One region of the Agrobacterium sp. CG674 genome, then DNA from elsewhere that is predicted to be linked to it. Evidence: predicted binding sites of a transcription regulator. Region 1 holds the regulator's gene; each other region holds the start of a gene.
What was found. Region 1 encodes PhoB, which activates phosphate uptake and scavenging genes when phosphate is short. Its sites were predicted from a motif close to TGTCATNNANCTGTCAT; they were not measured.
Positions count from the first base shown of each region.

Region 1 (4,118 bases):
TAAGAGGACTTTGGGGCAGCAAGAGCGGCCAGACGTCACGGCATTCAGAGCCTCGGGATCATGCGGCGCTGCACCGAAATGCGGCGGCATGGCTGATCCCATATGCGGCAAGGGTGCGAAGCGCCTTATGGCTTTCGCACTCCGCACAGCATTCGCAGCGGATGATCGCAGCCCTTCGATTGAACGGCTGCAGGATCATGGCTTCAAGCTTAGCCCTGGCGGGCCTTGCGGTTGGCATAGCGACGATCGCGTTCTGCCTTGCGGGCTGCTTCGTCTTCGACGACGCGAGCGATACGATTTTTTTCCGCCGCCTTGCGTTCATTTTCCTCAGCGTTTGCAGCAGCTTCGAGTTCAGCTGCGCGTAGCGCGGCCTCTTCTTCCAGGCGCAATTTTTCTTCGCGCTTCTGCTGGTCACGCTCGGCCTGGCGGGCTCTGCGGGCTTCGGCAACGGCAATCTGCTCGGCCTGCTTGGCTTCGAGCGTGGGAGCCGCGGCTTCCTTGGCTTCGCGATAGGCCTTCAAAAGAGCGGCCTTTGCCTCGGCAGCAGCGCCGCGACGTTCGGAAACTTCGTTGTTCTTGATATTTCTAGTGTTTCTCAAATCTCTATTCCAGTTGATGCGTCATACCGATCAGGGATCAGGTTTTTTTGGCGCGTTTGGTTGGGATAACTGCGGGCTTCAAGCTGTCTTCCAGTTCTTTCGCAAGACGCGCTTCCCGCAGCCTGAGGGTCTTTTCATCACGGGCGCTCGCAATCGAGTTCAACTCATCGACCGCTTTGCCGCGGGCAAAAAACTGCGATTGCGTCGCTCCGAAAGCAATTTCGGCCTGCTTGCGGGATTTGCTGTGAGCGTCTGACATGGAATTTTCTCCTATCGCATCGCACTGAAAACCGGAATCGATTTATGGATAGAGCGATACGCATTCACGGCTCGAAGCGTATTCTTGCATATAAGAATGCAATACGTCCAAGCATGTGGCCGACTTGCGGCATAAAAAAAGGCCAGGCAACATGCCTGACCTCGGTGGTCTCAAACTTTCGACAATGCCAGTACATCCGTGGTCAAAGGAAAGTCGATACCCGTATTAAGCAGCCTGGAGATTGCAGGCAGACATCTTGCCGGACTTGTTGTCCCGCTCGAGATCGTAGGAAAGCTTCTGGCCTTCTACGATTTCGCGCATGCCTGCACGCTCAACAGCGGAAATGTGCACGAATGCATCGGCGCCGCCGTTGTCTGGCTGAATGAAGCCGAAGCCCTTGGTGGAGTTAAACCATTTTACTGTGCCTGTGGTCATAATGAACCCTTTCAAAGCATAAGTTATAAGTCACAGAACGTGAGTCCTGTGTGCGGTGTAGCGATTTTTTTGAAAGGAAGGGTTAGTTCAAAGCGCGGTGCTAATCGCGCGGTAACCAAAGCTCAGCAAGCAAAATATCGATGACCAATACATAGAGCCTTCCGGCCTATGAGTCAAACTTTAAATTACAGAAACTTAAAATCAACACTCAGAAGCTGTGCAGGTCACGCCGGTCGTTGGCACGATCTGCCCCAGCTAACGCATTGATATCCATTGCACCAAACGCAAAACACCGCCCCTTGTGGGAGCGGTGCATGAGATTTTGACGCCATACAGAAGCGTTCTAGCCCCGAGGCCTGGTCAGGCTTCCATGGAATATCCGGCACCACGCACGGTGCGGATCACATCCTGCATGCTAGAGAAGTTGAGTGCCTTGCGCAGGCGCCCGACATGAACGTCCACCGTGCGCTCATCCACGTAGATATCGTGACCCCAGACACCATCGAGAAGCTGGGAGCGCGAAAAGACGCGGCCGGGTGACACCATGAGGAACTCGAGAAGACGAAACTCGGTTGGTCCAAGCCGTACTTCGCGGGCCTTGCGGTGAACGCGATGCGTTTCGCGGTCCAGCTCGATATCACCGCATTTCAGCACGGAGGACAGAACCTCTGGCCGGGCGCGGCGCAACATGGCCTTGACCCGCGCCATCAGCTCTGGCGTTGAAAACGGCTTGACGACGTAGTCATCCGCACCCGTGGCCAGACCACGCACGCGTTCGCTTTCTTCGCCACGCGCCGTCAACATGATGATCGGCAGCCGCTCGGTTTCCGGGCGCATTCTCAAACGACGGCAAAGCTCGATGCCAGAAACGCCTGGAAGCATCCAGTCGAGGATCAACAGATCCGGCGTGCGTTCCTGCAAGCGGATTTCCGCTTCGTCACCACGCGGAATGGTATCCACGTCGTAACCTTCGGATTCCAGATTGTAACGAAGAAGAACGCTCAAGGCTTCTTCATCTTCGACAACTGCGATTTTGGGCACCATGGCTAGAGACTCCGCCAGTCGTATAGAGAATTCACTCGGTCACTGCACCAAGCATGTTGGAACTATCGTCCTTCGGGCGGTCGCCCTCGGGCTGGTTGCCAGTGGCCATGTAGTAGATGGTTTCCGCGATGTTGGTCGCATGGTCGCCAATGCGCTCAATGTTCTTGGCGCAGAACAGGAGATGCGTGCAGGTGGTGATGTTGCGCGGATCTTCCATCATGTAGGTCAGCAATTCGCGGAACAGCGATGTGTACATCGCGTCGATTTCCTCGTCGCGTTCGCGGATGGCCTGCGCCTTTTCAACCGAACGGGTGGAATAGACATCAAGAACTTCCTTGAGCTGAACCAGAGCAAGCTCGGAGAGATGCTCGATACCACGGGCCAGCTTGCGTGGAACGCCTGTGCCGGCAACAGCGAGAACGCGCTTGGCTGTGTTCTTGCCAAGGTCGCCAACGCGCTCCAGATCAGCGGCGATGCGCAGCGTTCCGATGACTTCGCGCAGGTCGGCAGCCATGGGCTGGCGCTTGGCTATCGTCACGATCGCCTTGTCGCCAATTTCGCGCTCGGCGTGATCGAGAATGGTGTCATCAGAAATCACCTTCTGCGCCAGGGCCGAGTCCGAATTGACCAGCGCACGCACGGCGTCGGCGCACATCTGTTCGGCAAGGCCACCCATTTCGGCGATCCGGCGGGTCAGGAACTTCAACTCGTCATCATAGGCGGACATGATATGGTTTGGTGTCGGCATGTTCGAATTCTCCAGTTAGATGACGCCACCCGCCAAGCTCGCAAAGGCTCAGGCGGGGTGGCGTGGATGCTATGACACGACAGAGGGCAGGATCAGCCGAAGCGACCCATGATGTAGTCCTGTGTGCGCTGGTCATCCGGGTTGGTGAACATCTTGTCGGTATCATTTTCCTCAACCAGATGGCCGAGGTGGAACATGGCCGTGCGCTGAGACACGCGCGCCGCCTGCTGCATGGAGTGCGTGACGATGACGATCGTGAAATTGCTGCGCAACTCGTGGATCAGCTCCTCGACCTTTGCCGTTGCGATGGGGTCGAGCGCCGAGCAGGGCTCGTCCATCAGAATGACTTCAGGCGAAACGGCGATGGCGCGGGCAATGCAAAGGCGTTGTTGCTGACCGCCGGACAGGCCGGTACCGGATTCGTGCAGGCGATCCTTGGCTTCGTTCCACAGGCCGGCCTTCTGAAGGCTGGCCTCTACGATCTGGTCCATATCGGCCTTGCTGCGGGCAAGACCGTGAATGCGTGGACCATAGGCAATGTTTTCATAGATTGTCTTCGGGAACGGGTTCGGCTTCTGGAACACCATGCCGACACGCGCGCGCAACTCCACCACGTCGATCGCTGGATCGTAGACATCGTCCTCATCGAGCGTGATCTTGCCGGTGACGCGGCAACCGTCGATGGTGTCGTTCATGCGGTTCAGGGTCCGCAAGAAAGTGGACTTGCCGCAACCGGATGGGCCGATCAAAGCTGTCACCGTGTTTTCGCGAACGTTGAGGTTCACATCGTACAAGGCGCGCTTCTCGCTGTAATAGACAGAAACGTCCTTGCCGATCATCTTGTACGAAACTTCATTCATTTTCTTGTCCAGCGCCTTTTCAACTGCTGTATCCGACAACATGTTCATAACCTTCAACTCCTCTACCAGCGCCGTTCAAAGCGCCGACGCAACAGGATTGCGCCAACATTCATGACGATGAGGAACATCAGCAGGATGATGATAGCGCCGGATGTTCTCTCAACAAAGGCACG
Region 1 covers NZ_JBNWDZ010000001.1:364,324-368,441, reverse strand. Annotated here, with positions in the region: gene ACQZ51_RS01820 (DUF6481 family protein) at 210-599, opposite strand; gene ACQZ51_RS01815 (hypothetical protein) at 637-858, opposite strand; gene ACQZ51_RS01810 (cold-shock protein) at 1,084-1,293, opposite strand; gene phoB (phosphate regulon transcriptional regulator PhoB) at 1,654-2,337, opposite strand; gene phoU (phosphate signaling complex protein PhoU) at 2,369-3,085, opposite strand; gene pstB (phosphate ABC transporter ATP-binding protein PstB) at 3,178-3,993, opposite strand; gene pstA (phosphate ABC transporter permease PstA) at 4,008-4,118, opposite strand, start outside.

Region 2 (4,118 bases), 200 kb from region 1:
ACTGGCGCTGGCCCGGAGAATGGTCCATCAGCGAAATCAGCTTCACTTGCGGGTCGTTTTCGAAGTCTTCGAAATGCTCAAGAACGTCTGATGAGGCCACCTCGCAGCGAAGGTGCAGAAGGTGGTCGGCGCGCAGGCGGTTGTCGCTCTGAGCCTTTTCGATGGCATCGGCCATCTCGCGCATCTCGCCGCGTGCAAAGCCGCCATCTTCGTCGGAACCCAGCCGCAGGCAATCGAACACGGTGGTGATGCCAGATGATGCGACCTGCGCATCATGGGCCTGAATAGCGGCCGTCTTGTTCCACGTTACACCCGGACGCGGCGAATAGTGCTGCTCCAGATGATCAGTGTGCAGTTCCACAAGCCCGGCAATGAGGTAATCGCCCTCGAAATTCTCACCAAGATGGGATGACCCCGTGCTGATATCGGAAATTAGCCCATCCTTGACCAGCACGGAGCCTTCCATAATCTCGTTATCGAGCGCGATGCGTGCATTGCTGAAAACCTGCTCGGTCATGGAAATACTTCTTTCTGGACGGAATTCTGGTGTTCATTTGCGTTCAAAAGCGGCAACCAAGTGTGAACGCGAAACGGTTGACCGCGTGCCGGCTCAACAAACAGGCCAAGGCCCGAGATGGACAGCGAACGATCGGTGAAATCGGCAAATTCTGCATTGAGAACCTCAGACATATGCGCACGGTTCGACATATCCACGGGTCCCGTCAGTGTCATGTGGAAGCGGAAATCGTCCATGACATGCGGATAGCCCCAATCCACCAGATTACGCCTCTGGCTCTCGCTCAGATCCTGCGGCCTGCGCCTTGCGATATCGGCGTCGGACAAGGGGGCACGGAATGGCTCGAAATGCGTCACCACGTCAGCCGCAAAATTCTGGAGCGGCTGGTGCGTTTCGTCTGGCACGATTGCGAAGAATGGCCCGAGATTGCCTATGATGACTTTCGGAATATCGAAGGCGTGCCGGCTGCGGACAAAACTCTCCAGAGCTGCGAGAAGCTCATCCTCGTGGCGATCGTCAGCAAGGGTAAACGGCGCTTTCAGCGTCGCGTGAAATCCATAGCGTCGCGGCTCTGCGGTTATTTCGGCATGGTCGCTGTGGTCGTTATGGATGGTGTCGTTAAAGGCGTCACGCCCAAGCCAGCGGGAGGCTTTGCGGGTGAGCGCATCGTTTTCGGCGGGGGTAAAATAGATCGCGTAGCGCACTCAATCGCACTTTCAGCTATCCGCAGTAACGGAACTGTTAAGGTCATACGCCCTTGCCGTGCAAGACCGCAATGGCCAACTAGCCCTTTCGCGTGACGGAATGATGATGGGCTACGAGAATTTTCTACCTGCCAAGACGTTTGCTGGGGTCGAATAAGCCGGGAAACGAGACCGTTACCAGCATACGTGCAGCAGCGATGAAACTTCTTCAAGCTTTGTACGTTGTATCTGCACAGTCTTCACCAACGGAAGGAGTAAAGGCTAATGGAAATCGAAATGATTATTGCGCTTTTCTTCGCTGTATTCGCCACGTCAAGCGTCGCTTGTGCCTATTGGTTTGGTGAACGTCGCGGTCTTTGAGATCCTGCAGCGGGGAGACTATTTGATTTTTTAAAAGCGCTGGAAGCATAACTTCCAGCGCTTCTTGCATGAGAGCTTAGTGTGCTGCCGACATGTCGCCGAGAACTTCTTTCAAAGCGACGGTTGAATCTGCGTTCAACTTATAAACCATCGGTACGCCTGTCGCGAGATTGAGCTTCAGGATTTCTTCCTTGCTCATCTTGTCCAGCACCATCACCAGCGAACGGAGAGAGTTTCCGTGTGCTGCGACCAGAACGGTTTCGCCTCTCAAAACGCGGGGCAAAATCTCGGTCAGGTAGTAGGGCCAGACGCGGGCGCCCGTGTCACGCAGGCTTTCGCCGCCTGGAGGTGGAATGTCGTAGGACCGGCGCCAGATATGAACCTGATCTTCGCCCCACTTTTCGCGGGCATCATCCTTGTTCAAACCGGAAAGATCGCCGTAGTCCCGCTCGTTCAGTGCTTCATCGCGGATGGTTTCGAGGCCGGACTGACCGACATTGTCGAGAACCATCTGGCAGGTTCTCTGGGCACGGATCAGCGACGATGTATAGGCAACATCGAATTTGATGCCGTAATCTGCAAGCGCCTTGCCACCAGCATTGGCTTCCTGGACGCCGAGTTCCGTCAGGTCCGGGTCGCGCCAGCCGGTAAACAGGTTTTTCAGGTTCCAGTCACTTTGGCCGTGACGAACGAGGACGAGTGTTCCGCTCATATCGATTGCTCTCCCAGAGGTTGATTATGTGGCGTCAGCCAGACCGAGAACGTCCAGCATGGAATAAAGACCAGGCTTTTGATCCCTGGCCCAGAGGGCTGCAGAAATTGCGCCGCGTGCGAATATGGAACGGTCGGCGGCGTGGTGGACGAGCGTAACCTGCTCACCTTCGCCTGCAAAAATAACGGAATGATCACCGACGACAGAACCGCCACGCAATGTTGCAAAACCAATTGTGCCGGTCTCGCGCGCCCCGGTATGTCCGTCACGAACGCGAACCGAGTTGGCCGAGAGGTCGATATCACGACCCTGCGCTGCCGCCTCTCCCAGAAGGAGGGCTGTGCCGGATGGGGCATCGACCTTATGCTTGTGGTGCATTTCCAGGATTTCGATATCCCAGTTTGTGCCATCGAGCGCCCGTGCAGCCTGCTTGGTCAAGACACCGAGCAGATTCACGCCAAGGCTCATATTGCCTGATTTGACCACTCTCGCATGACGAGCGGCGGCCTCGAAACGTGCCTCGTCCTCATTTGAGCAGCCTGTCGTTCCGATAACGTGGACAATGCGTGCCTGTGCGCTGAGCGTTGCAAATTCTACGCTGCTCTTCGGAGACGTGAAATCGATCACACCATCCGCATGAAGGAAAGCCGCAAGCGCATCGCTTGTGACTGAAACACCTGTTAGACCCAGCCCGGACAATTCGCCCGCGTCGCGCCCTATGAAGGGCGAGCTTTCACGCTCGACGGCTGCATGAAGTTCCACGCCTGGAGTCTCATGGATCACCCGGATAAGGGTCTGGCCCATGCGCCCGGCCGCGCCAACGACCACCAGTTTCATGACATTGTCGCTCATCGGGTCCTACCGTTGGTTCAAAGGGCGCGAACGCCCGTCGCCTGGAGATTGTTGAGACGAGCGTAAAGACCATCTTCCCGACGCGCAAGCGTCTCATGATCGCCCTCTTCCACGACAAGGCCTTCGTTCATCACGACGATCTTGTCAGCCTTGACGACGGTCGAAAGGCGGTGCGCAATGACGATGACGGTGCGCCCAGACATTGCTGTGTCGAGGGCCTTCTGGACGACGGCCTCCGATTCGGTATCGAGCGCAGACGTGGCCTCATCCAGAAGAAGGATAGGGGCGTTACGCACCAGAGCACGCGCAATCGACAGACGCTGACGCTGGCCGCCGGATAGCGACATGCCGTTTTCGCCAATCGGTGTGTCATAGCCCTGCGGCTGCGCCAGAATGAAGTCGTGCGCATAGGCAAGCCTTGCCGCCTCTTCGATCTCGGCGTCGGTCGCTTCAGGCCGTCCATAGCGAATGTTGTCGCGGATGCTTCCTTCGAAAAGGTAAGGCTGCTGCGAGACATAAGCGAGGTTCTGGCGCACCGAATGTGTGGTGACGTCAGCAATATCCTGCCCATCGACGAGGATCGAGCCGCTGCTCGGATCGTAGAAACGGGGAATGAGATTGATGATCGTCGACTTGCCGGCGCCCGATGGTCCCACCAGAGCCGTTGTTTTGCCACCCTCCGCGATGAAACTCACGCCTTTGAGGATCGGCCCGCCTTCCTTGTAGGAAAATACGACATCCCGCAGTTCCACCGTTGCATTGGAAACCTTCAGCGGTTGGGCATCCGGCTTCTGCCGCTGTACAGGCTGCATGTCGAGAATTTCGTAGATCATCTGAGCGTTCACGACGGCGCGTTCCAGCGTGATCTGCACGCGGGCCAGACGACGTGCCGGGTCATAGGCCAGAAGAAGTGCGGTGACAAAGGCAAAAAAAGCACCCGGAGGCACATTGTCATAGATGGCGCGGTAGGCTG
Region 2 covers NZ_JBNWDZ010000001.1:161,756-165,873, forward strand. Annotated here, with positions in the region: gene ACQZ51_RS00800 (alpha-D-ribose 1-methylphosphonate 5-triphosphate diphosphatase) at 1-517, opposite strand, end outside; gene ACQZ51_RS00805 (DUF1045 domain-containing protein) at 514-1,221, opposite strand; gene ACQZ51_RS00810 (2,3-bisphosphoglycerate-dependent phosphoglycerate mutase) at 1,658-2,293, opposite strand; gene dapB (4-hydroxy-tetrahydrodipicolinate reductase) at 2,318-3,145, opposite strand; gene ACQZ51_RS00820 (ABC transporter ATP-binding protein) at 3,163-4,118, opposite strand, start outside.
Region 2: a site for PhoB is predicted at 1,314-1,330, ahead of ACQZ51_RS00805 (DUF1045 domain-containing protein). Genes of this name have one in related genera too.

Region 3 (4,118 bases), on a different contig from region 1:
CTTACAAGGCCGAGGGCATCCCGCTCGTCATTCTTGCTGGCGTCGAATATGGTAACGGTTCTTCCCGTGACTGGGCTGCCAAGGGTACCAACCTGCTGGGCGTAAAGGCCGTGATTGCGCAGTCGTTCGAGCGTATTCACCGCTCCAACCTCGTAGGTATGGGCGTTGTCCCATTCGTCTTCGAAGACGGCACATCATGGGCCAGCCTCAACCTCAAGGGCGATGAAACCGTCGAGATCGATGGTCTCGAAGGCGATATCAAGCCACGCGAGAAGAAGATTGCCAAGATTACCTATGGCGATGGTACCGTGAAGGAAGTTCCACTTCTTTGCCGCATCGATACGCTGGATGAAGTGATCTACATGAACAATGGTGGCATTCTGCAGACCGTTCTTCGCGATCTGGCTGTATAATTCTTGCCGAATCATGAAAAAAGCGCCGGGAGAAATCCCGGCGTTTTGCGTATGATGATGGGGTATTCTGGTGAAGCTTGCTTCGTGATCGGCACTCACCCCATCGTTACTTTCTATTGAAGGGCCACTCGCGTTATTTTCGCCGGGCGTCCCGACAGGAATTGATAGCATCAATGGTCTGGAGACACGTCCAGACAAGGGTTCTTGCAATGTCGCTGAAATACGGGCCTGTTAGAGTTGGTCTTACCATGTGCGCCTTCGCAGCGATTGCCACGGTGCCCGCACTGGCGCAGCAGCAGGAGCAGATGAAGGGCGTTGTCGAGCTGTTCACCTCGCAAGGCTGCGCGTCCTGCCCACCGGCAGATGAGGCTCTGCGCAAACTCATCCAGAAGGGCGATGTGGTCGGCCTATCCTATCACGTCGATTACTGGAACTATCTGGGCTGGGCGGATTCGCTGGCATCCAAGGAAAACACAGAGCGGCAATATGGCTATGCCCGGGCTCTGGGCCGCAACAATGTCTACACGCCACAGGCTGTCATCAATGGTCGCGACCATGTCAAGGGCGCAGACATGAAGGCAATCGACAGCAGGCTGGATGCCTTCAAGCAGGCCGGGGAAGGCCTCAGTGTGCCCGTCAAGGCGAGCCGTGTCGATGATGAGATCGCCATCCAGATTGGCCCAGGTCAGGGCAAGGCCGACGTCGTGGTGGCTTATTTCAACCGCGAGAAGGTTGTCGACGTGCAAAAGGGCGATAATCAGGGCAAGACCATCTCCTACTGGCACAGTGTCTATGACGTGCAGACAGTGGGCATGTGGGATGGAACGTCCATGACGGTCAAGCTGCCCTCAAGCATCATGAGCAAGGCAAAGGACGGCGGCTGCGCCGTGCTTCTGCAGACGACCGATGCAAGCGGAAATCCCGCTGCGATCATTGGGGCCAGTGTTCTCATGACGTCGGGGGGATAGGTATCCGCTGAAAAGCGGTAAGATCCGATCCGGGCATTGGGGGCTGGGGGTAAAGGGTCAATGCACCGGACCGGGTCATGTTGGTGCCGAGGCATCAATTGACATTAGTCATATCCCACTCAAATCGGGCCATGATTTGACGGAAATAGGGCAATTTAAGATGTTCATCATGCCCTAATTATTACCGGCGCGCGTATCTTTCCCACCGCCATGCAAGGCTTGCATTTCCGCTTTCACGGCGTCAGACTGTCGTGAAATTGTCATTTGCTGTTGAGCGAGGTTGCCCAATGACAGATCAGCCGGATTTGGAGCGTAAAGGCCTGTCTCACAGAGATGGCGCATCCGTGGTCGATATCAGAGAGTACAGGCAGAGCAAGGATGTCTTGCCCATTACCTTCCACCGCCGTGAACTGGATGCGATATTGCGCATCTATGGACGGATGGTCGGCGAGGGGGAATGGCGGGACTATGCCATTGACCATTTGAAAGACAAGGCGGTCTTTTCCGTCTTCAAGCGCTCCGGCGAGATGCCGCTTTTCCGAATCGAGAAAAATCCCAAGCTCGCCTCCAAGCAGGGTGCCTATAGCGTCGTGAATGTGGATGGACGTATCTTGAAGCGCGGCCATGAGCTGGCGCAGGTGCTGAAAGTCTTCGACAAGGTCTTGAAGCTTATCGAGTGATTGTCAGGTTTGTGCATCCCACAAAAAAGGCGGCCCAGAGGCCGCCTTTTCTATTGGTTTCATCAAGACTTACTTGTCGCGGTTTCCGAGGAACTGCAACAGGAACATGAACAGGTTGATGAAGTCGAGGTAGAGGGTCAGAGCGCCCATGATGGCCTTGCGGCCAGCCGTGGCGACATCATCACCGTCAAAGTACATTTCCTTGATCTTCTGCGTGTCGTAGGCGGTCAGGCCTGCGAAGATCAGCACGCCGATGGCGGAGATCGCAAAGCCCATGGCAGACGACTGCAGGAAGATGTTGACGATGGACGCGATGATCAGGCCGAACAGACCCATGATCAGGAACGAGCCCATGCCGGACAGGTCTTTCTTCGTGGTGTAGCCATAGAGCGACAGCGCGCCGAAGGAAGCAGCCGTGATGAAGAACGTCTGGACGACGCTCTGGCCGGTATAGACCAGGAAGATCGACGACAGGGAAAGACCCATCAGCGCTGCGTAGCCCCAGAAGGTTGCCTGTGCGGCAGGAACGCTCATCTTCTGAATGCGGAAGCTCAGGAAGAACACCAGACCCAGCGGAGCGAGCATGACGACCCAGCGCAGAGGCGAGCCGTACAGGGCTGCACCAAGGCTGGTCAGCATCGTGCCGTTACCCATCGTGGCAACAGCTGCCGCAGGATCATTTGTGGTCGCCAGCATCGATGTGAAAAACGCTGCGAAACCTGTAATCGCAAGACCAACGGCCATCAGGTTATAAACCTTGACCATATAGGTGCGCAGACCTTCATCGATCATCGCGCCAGACTGTGCATGGCCCTGGGCCATACGGTTCTGGTAGTTGTTGAAGTCAGACATTGTTACCTCTTTTGAGCTCCGAAATTGCTACGGTGTCGGCATATCGTCGCTTTGAGACCATATCCCAGGCGCCGCTGCGGAGCTACAGCAAGCCTACCAAAGAATATGAGGATATCGCCGCGCGGATACAAGAGCTTTCAGATCCGAAAAAACACCGTATGCGCGAAATGCGATAACGTTTTGGCGATCAGAAACCTGATTTACCCGTTAAAGTTATGTGGCGCACAACTTTTCGGATCACTCCCCTGCCTGGCGAAGAACCGGGGCTGCTTTCTGGCCCAATATGCGCCACGTTCCGATAAGCCCGATACCAACCGTCATGATGAGGGCGATGACGATGGTGGCGATGGCGACATCCGGCAGGAAGCTCGACGGAAGCTTCATGATGCGGGCGATGACGAACCAGGCGGCGGCACCGCCAGCGGCAAGCGCGAAGATCGCCGTTGCCAATCCCAGGATCATATATTCATAGGAGAAGGCGCGGATGAGCATGGCGCGCGTTCCGCCCAGTGTTTTCAATATGACCGCATCGTGGGTTCGAGCCCGGTTTCCGGCAGCCAGCGCGCCTGCCAGCACCAGAACCGAAGCAATGAGAGCAACGGCCGCTGCCGCACGGATGGCGGTGGCCAGTTGGCCGACCAGACGGTTGACGACATCAAGCGCGTCCTTGACCCTGACACTGGTAATGGTCGGGTAGGCATTGGTGATGGTGCGAAGGATTTCGCCTTCCTGCGCGGGCGTTGCTGAGGGGTCGGCGAGTGTCGCCAGCCACGAATGTGGTGCGCCCCGGAACGTGTTGGGTGAAAACACCATGACGAAGTTGAGAGACAGGGATTCCCACTGCACATCGCGCAGATTGGCGATTTTTGCCGTGATGTTGCGACCGAGGACGTTCACGGTGACGGTGTCGCCGACTTTCAGGCCAAGCTCACCGGCCTCTTCCGCTGCGAAGGAAACAAGCGGTTCGCCGCTATAATCCTGCTCCCACCAGGTTCCGGCCGTGAGCTTTGCATTCTCAGGTATATCGGCAGAGTAGGTGATGCCCCGATCGCCCCTCAGCACCCAGCGGCCAGAAGCTGGCACGTCCATTTTTGTCACATCCTGACCGTTGAAGGCGAGGATACGACCGCGCAGCATCGGCACTTCGGTCAATAGGCCGTCCGGTGCCTCGCGTTTGACGAGGTCGCGGAAACCGTCCCGATCGG
Region 3 covers NZ_JBNWDZ010000005.1:133,527-137,644, forward strand. Annotated here, with positions in the region: gene acnA (aconitate hydratase AcnA) at 1-413, shown strand, start outside; gene ACQZ51_RS15525 (DUF1223 domain-containing protein) at 662-1,381, shown strand; gene ACQZ51_RS15530 (DUF2794 domain-containing protein) at 1,669-2,061, shown strand; gene ACQZ51_RS15535 (Bax inhibitor-1/YccA family protein) at 2,131-2,913, opposite strand; gene ACQZ51_RS15540 (ABC transporter permease) at 3,151-4,118, opposite strand, start outside.
Region 3: a site for PhoB is predicted at 1,629-1,645, ahead of ACQZ51_RS15530 (DUF2794 domain-containing protein). Genes of this name have one in related genera too.

Region 4 (4,118 bases), on a different contig from region 1:
ACAATTTTACGAGATCAAGAGAAAAATCGAGATCCGGTCCCGTTGAAATATCGAAGCCCGCGAGGCGCACCAGAAAATGCGCCTCGCGGTCCCGCTTTTAAAGCGTCAGGCGGAACTTGGCGAAACCCTCTGCGCCATCGCCCGCGTCTTCAATCTTTGCGCCTTTTACATCCCCAACATATTGCCGGGCCTTAGGGCCGGTCTCGAAGATCGCCGTTGTGTTGGCAACAGGAGAGAAAGACCAGTTGTCATCTGCCGAGGGGTTGATTGTGCCCTGCGCGATGATGTAGCGCACGATGACATCGCGGTTGGTATCCGGTGCTACAAAAATGATCTTGTCTGAGCCGATATTGGGGAATTTGCCGCCACCGCTGGCGCGGTAGTTGTTTGTCGCCACCACAAATTTCTGCTCGGGGTCGATGGGCTTTCCAGCAAATTGCAAGCCTATGATGCGGTTGCTGTCCGGGTTGATCGCCTTGCCGTCCTTATCGAACTTCGGTGGCTTGGAGACATCGATCTGGTACGTCACCCCATCGATGATATCGAAGTTATAGGAGGGAAAATCACTGTTGAGCAGTGGCGCATCCTTGGCACCCGCCTTGACCGTCTGGAACATGCCAGCCGACATTTCGAGCCAGTCCTTGACCTGTGCGCCGGTAATCAGCACGGCCTGAACCGTGTTGGGGTAGAGATAGAGATCGGCGACGTTCTTGATGGCGATGTCACCGGCGGGGACATCGGTATAATAATCAGCTCCACCACGGCCGCCGGACTTGAAGGGGGCAGCCGCCGAGAGAACCGGCATGTCCTTGTACTGCCCGTCTTTCAGCATGTCCTTGATGTACCAGGTCTGTGCATTGGAAACGATCTGCACGGATGGATCATCCGCCACCAGCGCGAAATAGGAATAGAGCGGCGCGGTGCTCTTGCCCACGGCGCGGCGAACATAGGCCAGCGTCGCTTCGTGATCGGCCTTCACGGCAGCGATAACCTCCGCCTTGTCCTTCACGTCTGCCACGATCTTGCGGTTGTCATCGCGGTGATAGATCGGGCGTACCTCGGTGGTGAAGTCCACGATCTTCCAGCTCTTGCCGTCTTTTTCCAGCAGCAGGTCGATGAGGCCCATATGCGAGCCCCAGAAACCGCCCATGACGGCGGGCTTGCCCATCAGCGTGCCTTTGACGGGGTCAACGCCTTGAATGCCGTCCCAGGTCTTGGGGCCGGGAAAGACGAGATGCTGGTGGCCGGTAAAGACGGCATCGATGTCTTTGACGCCGGCGAGATACAGCGAAGCGTTTTCCATACGGTCGCTCTGGCCCTTGCCATCGATGCCGGAATGCGACAGCGCGATGATGATATCGGCACCCTGTTCCTTCATGACAGGCACCCAGGCCTTGGCGGCATCGACGATATCGCGGGTCTGCGCCTTGCCTTCAAGGTTCTTGGCATCCCACATCATGATTTGTGGTGGGACGAAGCCGATGATGCCAACCTTGACAGGGCTGGTGGCGCCAGAGCCGTCCTTGATCTGCTTTTCGAGGATGACATACGGCTTGAAGAAAAGGTCGTCATTCTTCGGGTCGGATGCAAGCTGGCCCTTGGTGAGATTGGCGCAGACATAAGGGAAGCCCGCGCCGCCCAGCGTGTTGAACATGAAGTCGAGGCCGTAATTGAACTCGTGATTGCCAAGCGTTCCGCAATCATAGCCCAGCACGTTCATGGCGTTGATGACGGGGTGCTTGTCGCCCGCCTTCATGCCCCGCTCGTAGGCTATGTAATCGCCGAGCGGGTTGCCTTGCAGGAAGTCACCATTATCCACGAGCATGGAATTACCAGCTTCTGCACGAATGGAATCAATGATGGAGGCCGTGCGCGCCAGCCCCAGCGTATCGTTCGGCTTGTCGGCGTAATAATCATAAGGGAAGACGTGCACATGGATGTCAGTCGTTTCCATGATGCGCAGATGCGCCTGGTTGCCCTGTGCGCGTGCCGCGAAAGGATGCAGCATCACAAGAGCTGACGAGGCGGCAAAGCCTCCCAACAGGGAACGTCGCGTGATGGGGTGAAGGCCTGTAAACGAAGACATGGAAACTCCTCGATGAAATCCTGGCTGCGTGGGGTGAGGGCAGCGTAAGATGAATTCAAGAGGAGTCCATCATCAAAATGACAGGCTTATGACTTGTCCCGGATTTTAAACCACCCGGTAAAACTGGCTTATCCGGCCAGCGTCGGCTTCACCTCATCATGGAAGAAGCGGAAGTAGGATGAAAGCTGCGCGAGTGTGTTGGTGGAAAGCTCCAGTTTAAGCCCCAGGCGGCTTCCGCGCTGCCACTGCACGATTCCCTCTATATAACCGAGATCCTCGCTCTCTACCTTCACCCGGCTTCCCTTCGCCGCAGCAAACGGCCCCTCAAGCTCAAGCGCCATGCCGGTGGCCGAAAGATCGACCACGCGGCCGCTTGCCGTCTGGTTTAGATAATGGACGGTTCCGTAAATGCGTGTCTTGCTGCGTCCGGCATTGCGATTTTGCATGTTTAAACTGCTGGTCATTCCATGGGGTCCACATTTGCTTTTGTGCAAAACTCGCATGGAAGGTTTGAGACCCCTTTAGAATATTGGATAAAATTACACGCAGTGTCGTTTCAGGCGCGGTCTATGCGGCATTGATAGCAATTGTTGCGGGCCGAGCGGACGTGCACATAGGCGATGTCATCCCTTACCAGCAGATCTTCCGCTCGCTGTGTAATTATGTCCGTCGGGGTAACGGCGCCGGTGCCATAGACGATGCGATTGTCATGGCTATAGCCGCGAGTGATGTAATCGGGGCTATTCAACATGGCGGGCAGAATTCCATGCGATTCGTCAGGGCTGCATGATTCGGCGTGAATGAAGATCGGGCCGGTTTCCGCAAAAGGTTGCAGCGCCGGAAAGGGGCGATAGGCCAGCAAAAGTGCGCTTTCGCCATCCTTTATGTGCCCAAGGCAGACCCGGCAGGGAAGGGTTCCCGTCGCGCGAAGGCGTTCCGGTTTCTGGCCGTTTGCGTCCGGTTTGCCGTTTCGGAAAGCGTCTGCCTCATCGGCAGCCATTGCGGTGAAAATGATCTTGGTCATAGCGGCTCCTTGCGTTGCTGGTTTGCCGCTATGCTCTTCAAACATGCGTGTATCCACCCGTTTCTTGCGTCAGAATGCGACAACCCCATTGCTTGTGCTGTTGAGTGTGGCAATCAATCGAACATCCTCTTTTTGGAAAGTTCATATCCATGCTGCGCAGGTTGATGGCCACATCTCTGGTCACCGTTTTTTCTCTTCTTTCACCTGCAGCCCACGCGCAAACAGCGCCCGCGCTGGATGATCTTTCCGAGGAGCAACTGCAGCAGACGGTCAACTTCGTCATCGGAAACGCGATTTTCAGCCTGTACCATGAAGCCTCGCGCATGCTGATCTCTGACCTTGCCTTGCCGGAACTGGGCGGCGGGAAAGATAGCGCTGATCAGCTGGCGGCAACCATCATGCTGGAGGCAAATGAAGAGTGGCTGGATACAGCCATCGTCAATGCCACAGACAGCTGGTATCTTGCGCGCTCAGTGCAGGTTCTGCCTGATCACAGTGCGCCACTGTTCTCCTCACTGGTGCCCAACACCTCTCGCGACAAGCAGATGGCCTGCATGATGGTGGGCAAGGATGCTGGTGGCTATGGCGATCTTGCCGATATGATGGGCCTTGCGAAGACGGAATGGAAAGCCTGCGAAATAGCCTATCCGCAAACCGTCGCGCATTGGAACGAGGTTTTGCAGTCTCACGTTGCCAAACCGGGAGCCACGAAGTTCGTGGCTCGATATGAGCCTGCCCGTGATGCCTTTCTGGATATCTACGCGACCATCCTGAAGGAATCGAAAGTTCTCGATCTGATCGCCCGCAGTTTTGATGGATATGATCTGAAAGGCGAGGTGAAGTTGACGGCGCGCACATGCGGACGGCCTGATGTCTATTGGTCAGCCGAAAAGCGTGAAATCACCTATTGCTACGAGACAGGCAAATTCCACGGAGAATTGATCGCGGCGCATCTGTCTGCTGGCGGCGGCGAGAAAGAAAGCGCCCCAGCTCAGGAAATACCGACAG
Region 4 covers NZ_JBNWDZ010000003.1:3,225-7,342, forward strand. Annotated here, with positions in the region: gene ACQZ51_RS09220 (bifunctional 2',3'-cyclic-nucleotide 2'-phosphodiesterase/3'-nucleotidase) at 98-2,086, opposite strand; gene ACQZ51_RS09225 (PilZ domain-containing protein) at 2,215-2,550, opposite strand; gene ACQZ51_RS09230 (DUF1203 domain-containing protein) at 2,643-3,110, opposite strand; gene ACQZ51_RS09235 (DUF4344 domain-containing metallopeptidase) at 3,260-4,118, shown strand, end outside.
Region 4: a site for PhoB is predicted at 2,164-2,180, ahead of ACQZ51_RS09220 (bifunctional 2',3'-cyclic-nucleotide 2'-phosphodiesterase/3'-nucleotidase). Genes of this name have one in related genera too.